Linked DNA regions of Oharaeibacter diazotrophicus. The protein of the gene in region 1 binds, or shares a complex with, the protein of each later gene. Links are inferred from orthologs where the notes say so. Each region holds a gene or a part of one and is shown on either strand. Other genes may lie near its edges.

What was found. The genes of interacting proteins can lie anywhere in the genome.
Region 2: the proteins of metK (region 1) and groL are in contact, whole or in part, in a cryo-EM structure (PDB 8P4O), measured with the Escherichia coli proteins. The link is inferred for Oharaeibacter diazotrophicus from one-to-one orthologs.

Annotation. Positions count from the first base shown.
Region 1 is NZ_SNXY01000012.1:75,141-77,930, reverse strand. It holds metK (methionine adenosyltransferase), read left to right. Parts: upstream 1-701; coding sequence 702-1,880; downstream 1,881-2,790. Other genes in the region: EDD54_RS21745 (polysaccharide pyruvyl transferase family protein), read left to right, coding at 2,757-2,790; trmB (tRNA (guanosine(46)-N7)-methyltransferase TrmB), read left to right, coding at 1,951-2,640; EDD54_RS21760 (helix-turn-helix domain-containing protein), read left to right, coding at 91-504. UniProt on the Escherichia coli protein: Catalyzes the formation of S-adenosylmethionine (AdoMet) from methionine and ATP.
Region 2 is NZ_SNXY01000009.1:433,853-436,726, forward strand. It holds groL (chaperonin GroEL), read left to right. Parts: upstream 1-558; coding sequence 559-2,190; downstream 2,191-2,874. Other genes in the region: groES (co-chaperone GroES), read left to right, coding at 218-505; EDD54_RS17070 (hypothetical protein), read left to right, coding at 2,594-2,874.

The DNA of each region.
Region 1 (2,790 bases):
AACCACCGCTGGTCGATGAACCACAACAACGGGTGATCGACCAAGAAAGAAGAATACCGCAGACATAACCTCGCGAACGAGTATGATCGAATGGCAAGCAAGAAATCCCCGAATCCGATCGACATCCACGTCGGTAGCCGGGTTCGCCTCCGCCGCATGATGCTGGGTATGAGTCAGGAGAAGCTGGGCGAGGCGCTCGGCATCACGTTCCAGCAGATCCAGAAATACGAGAAGGGCACCAACCGTATCGGTGCGAGCCGCCTGCAGCACACGGCGACCGTTCTCAAGGTCCCCGTCTCCTTCTTCTTCGAGGATGCGCCGGGCACCCCGGAGGAGGCGATGGGTTTCGCCGAGAACCAGCCGCACTCCTACGTGGTGGACTTCCTGTCGAGCTCCGAGGGCCTCTCCCTCAACAAGGCCTTCATCCGCATCAAGGATGCCCGCGTCCGCCGCCGGATCGTCGACCTCGTCCAGTCGCTCTCGGACGACGACACCCCGGCCTGAACGCCGCGTCGATAGCCTCGGCCGCGCCGCGCGGCCGATCGCCCCTTTCGGCCGGACGCCCGCGCGAGCGTCCGGCCGAACGGTGCCGAACGCGCCGCGTGTGCACCGCACTTGCGCCCTCTCGACCGCTTTGCGAAAAGGATGCGGCCGGCCACCCGTCCGGGTGGAGCCGTCCGTCTACTTTGAGGGGTCATCCCATGTCCCGGCGGAATTATCTCTTCACCAGTGAATCCGTGTCCGAAGGTCATCCGGACAAGGTCTGCGACCGGATCTCCGACACCGTCGTCGACGCCTTCCTGGCGCAGGCGCCCGAGGCCCGCGTCGCCTGCGAGACGCTCGCCACCACCAACAAGGTCGTGATCGCCGGCGAGGTCCGCGGACCCTCGACCATCACGCCCGACCTGATCTCCCACCTCGCCCGGCTCGCCATCCGCGACATCGGCTACGAGCAGGACGGCTTCCACTGGGAGACCGCGGAGATCGACGTGCTGCTGCACGCCCAGTCCGCCGACATCGCCCAGGGCGTCGACGCCGCCGGCGACAAGGACGAGGGCGCGGGCGACCAGGGCATCATGTTCGGCTATGCCTGCCGCGAGACGCCGGAGCTGATGCCGGCGCCGATCTACTACGCCCACGCGATCCTGCGCCGCCTCGCCGAGGTCCGCAAGAACGGCACCGAGCCGAAGCTCGGCCCGGACGCCAAGAGCCAGGTGACGCTGCGCTACGTGGACGGCAAGCCGGTCGCGGCGACCTCGATCGTGCTCTCCACCCAGCACGTCGACCCCGACCTCACCTCGGCCGACGTCCGGGCGATCGTCGAACCCTACATCCGCGCGACCCTGCCGGCCGGCTGGATCGGGTCCGAGACGTCCTGGCACGTCAACCCGACCGGAAAGTTCGTGATCGGCGGTCCCGACGGCGACGCCGGCCTCACCGGCCGCAAGATCATCGTCGACACCTACGGCGGCGCGGCCCCGCACGGCGGCGGCGCCTTCTCCGGCAAGGACCCGACCAAGGTCGACCGCTCGGCCGCCTACGCGGCGCGTTGGCTCGCCAAGAACGTGGTCGCCGCCGGTCTCGCCGACCGCTGCACCATCCAGCTGTCCTACGCCATCGGCGTCTCGGACCCGCTGTCGATCTACGTCGACCTCCACGACACCGGCCACGTCGACCCGGCCAAGGTCGAGGCGCTGCTGTCGGATCGCGACGTCGTCCGCCTCTCGCCGCGCGGCATCCGCGAGCGACTCGGCCTCAACCGGCCGATCTACGCCCGCACCTCCGCCTACGGCCACTTCGGCCGGCCGGCCGAGGACGACGGCGGCTTCTCCTGGGAGAAGCTCGACCTCGCCGAGACGCTGAAGTCGGCGCTGCTCTGACCGCCCGACCGAATGCGACGGCGGCCCGCTCGGGCCGCCGTCGCCATCCCCCGAGAGACCCATCGACACCATGACCGACGACGTCCGCGACGCCGCCTTCTACGGCCGGCGCAAGGGCAAGGCGCTCCGCGCCGGACAGGCGGACCTGATCGCCGGCCTGCTGCCGACCCTCGCCCTCCCGCTCGACCGCCCGGCGCCGGAAGCGCTCGCCGACCTCTTCCCGCACGTCCCCGCCGAGATCCGTCTCGAGATCGGCTTCGGCGGCGGCGAGCACCTCGTCCACCGCGCCGGCGAGAGCCCCGACGTCGGCTTCGTCGGCGTCGAGCCCTTCGTCAACGGCATGGCCAAGGCGCTCGCCGCCGTCCGCGCCCGCGACCTCGCCAACGTCCGCGTCTCCGATGCCGACGCGGTGAAGGTGCTCGACTGGCTGCCCGCCGCCTCGCTCGACCGCGTCGTATTGCTCTATCCCGATCCCTGGCCGAAGAAGCGCCACTTCAAGCGCCGTTTCGTCGGCCCCGACAACCTCGACCGCTTCGCCCGCGTGCTGAAGCCCGGCGGTGCCTTCCACTTCGCCTCCGACATCGACAGCTACGTCGACTGGACGCTGTTCCACGTCCGCCGCCACCCGGCCTTCCGCTGGACCGCGACCCGGCCGGACGACTGGCGCGCGCCCTGGGCCGGCTGGCCCGGCACGCGCTACGAGGCCAAGGCGCTCCGAGAGGGCCGGCGCGGCAACTACCTGAGCTTCGAGCGCGCCTGATCCGGTCGCTCGCGCGTCCGGCCGGCGGGGCCGCTTTGCAGCCGCCCGCGTTTTCCCGTAAAGGCAGGCGCCTCGCCCCGCGACCTCCGGCGCGCGGCATCCGGAGAGACGACCCGATGACTTCCGACCTGCGCGCCCTCGTCCGCGACA
Region 2 (2,874 bases), on another replicon or contig:
CGGCACGGACCGTGGGGACTCGGCCCGCGCGCATTTTCCGCGTTCACCACGGCGGTCACGGATCCTTGACATCGCCGTGCGGCACGCCTATCTCACCGGCGCTGGCACTCACCAGAGGCGAGTGCTAACAGCACCCCGATACGAACCGACCGCGGCGTGGACCTGCGCTCGCGGTCGGGGGATCCAACTGGAAGCAGTACCGGAGGAGTAGACCCTCATGAAGTTCCGCCCGCTTCACGATCGCGTGGTCGTTCGTCGTGTCGAGTCCGAAGAGCGGACCGCCGGCGGCATCATCATCCCGGATACCGCCAAGGAGAAGCCGCAGCAGGGCGAAGTGATCGCCGTCGGCTCCGGCGCCCGGAACGAGAAGGGTGAGATCGTCGCCCTCGACGTCAAGGCCGGCGATCGCGTGCTGTTCGGCAAGTGGTCCGGCACCGAGGTGAAGATCGACGGTCAGGATCTCCTCATCATGAAGGAGTCCGACATCATGGGCATCGTCGGCTGAGCCGCGACCCTCGTCATCCAGTCTTTCACTCGACATTCCAGGGATAAGCGACAATGGCTGCCAAGGAAGTGAAGTTCGCGGGCGACGCCCGTGAGAAGATGCTGCGCGGCGTGGACATCCTCGCCAACGCGGTCAAGGTCACGCTCGGCCCGAAGGGCCGCAACGTCGTCATCGAGAAGTCCTTCGGCGCTCCGCGCATCACCAAGGACGGCGTCTCCGTCGCCAAGGAGATCGAGCTCGAGGACAAGTTCGAGAACATGGGCGCCCAGATGGTGCGCGAAGTGGCCTCGAAGACCAACGACATCGCCGGTGACGGTACCACCACCGCGACCGTTCTGGCCCAGGCCATCGTCAAGGAAGGCGCCAAGGCCGTCGCGGCCGGCATGAACCCGATGGACCTGAAGCGCGGCATCGACCTCGCCGTCGCCGCGGCCATCAAGGACCTGACCGCCCGCTCCAAGAAGATCTCGACCTCGGACGAAGTCGCCCAGGTCGGCACGATCTCGGCGAACGGCGAGAAGGAAATCGGCCAGATGATCGCCTCGGCGATGCAGAAGGTCGGCAACGAGGGTGTCATCACCGTCGAGGAAGCCAAGACCGCCGAGACCGAGCTCGAAGTGGTCGAAGGCATGCAGTTCGACCGTGGCTACCTCTCGCCCTACTTCGTGACCAACGCCGAGAAGATGGTCGCGGAGCTCGAGGATCCCTTCATCCTCATCCACGAGAAGAAGCTCTCGAACCTCCAGGCGATGCTGCCGGTCCTCGAGGCCGTCGTGCAGTCGCAGCGTCCGCTGGTGATCGTCGCCGAGGACGTCGAGGGCGAGGCGCTCGCCACGCTCGTCGTCAACAAGCTCCGCGGCGGCCTCAAGGTCGCGGCCGTCAAGGCGCCGGGCTTCGGTGATCGCCGCAAGGCGATGCTCGAGGACATCGCGATCCTCACCGGCGGCCAGGTGATCTCGGAAGATCTCGGCATCAAGCTCGAGAACGTCACGCTCGCCATGCTCGGCCGCGCCAAGAAAGTGCAGATCTCCAAGGAGAACACCACCATCGTCGATGGTGCCGGCTCCAAGGACGAGATCACCGGCCGCGTCGCGCAGATCAAGGCGCAGATCGAGGAGACCACCTCGGACTACGACCGTGAGAAGCTGCAGGAGCGCCTCGCCAAGCTCGCGGGCGGCGTCGCGGTGATCCGCGTCGGCGGCTCGACCGAGGTCGAGGTCAAGGAGCGCAAGGACCGCGTCGACGACGCCCTGAACGCCACCCGCGCCGCGGTGGAAGAGGGTATCGTTCCGGGCGGCGGCACCGCCCTGCTGCGCGCCAAGAAGGCCGTCGAGGCGCTCTCCTCCGAGAACGCCGACATCAAGGCCGGCATCAAGATCGTGCTCCGCGCGCTCGAGGCTCCGATCCGTCAGATCGCCGAGAACTCCGGCGTCGAAGGCTCGATCGTGGTCGGCAAGGTGCTCGAGAGCGGCGAGACCTTCGGTTTCGACGCCCAGAACGAGACCTACGTCGACATGATCGCCGCCGGCATCATCGACCCGACCAAGGTCGTCCGCACCGCCCTCCAGGACGCGGCGTCGGTCGCCGGCCTGCTGGTCACCACCGAGGCGATGGTCGCCGAGCTGCCCAAGGACAAGCCGGCTCCGGCGATGCCGGGCGGCGGCATGGGCGGCATGGACTTCTGATCGATCGTCCGATCAAGCCACCATCCCAAGGGAAGGCGGGCCGCAAGGCCCGCCTTTTCGCGTTTCGGGGGCATGATGGGCTTCGGTTCGCGACCGGGTCGGCCAGACAGTTCGACGGCCGCGCATCCCCCTCATCCGGCCCTCCGGGCCACCTTCTCCCGCAAGGGGAGAAGGAAGCGACGCGGATGAACGGGAGTACCCCTTAGACCGGCGGGGCGCCTTCTTTCCTCCTCCCCACGGGGTTTCCCTTCCTTCTCCCCTTGCGGGAGAAGGTGCCGCGGCAGCGGCGGACGAGGGGGATGCCCGTCGCGAGAGGCCCACACACCTCCCCTCCCCCGGCGAAGGCCGCGCTTGTGTTTCTCCCGGTGTCCGATCCATGCTGCGGGCACTCGGGAGATTCTTGATGCGAAACACCGCCTTGGCCGTCGTCCTCGTCCTCGTCGCCGGCGTCTCGGACGCGGCGGCCGGTCTGGCCTACGAGGCGCCGAAGATCGCGCCCGGCGACACCGTCGAGCCGCCGGCCGACCTCGTGGCGCAGGCGACCGCCCTGCTCGCCGCCGCCCGCAGGAAGGACGCCGCCGCGGCCGGCGCCTTCGTCGGCGAGCGCGTCGCGACCATCTCCCACAGCCTCGACATCGGCCGGCCGCCGCACGTCGGCAGCGAGGATACCGCCGGTCCGCCGGA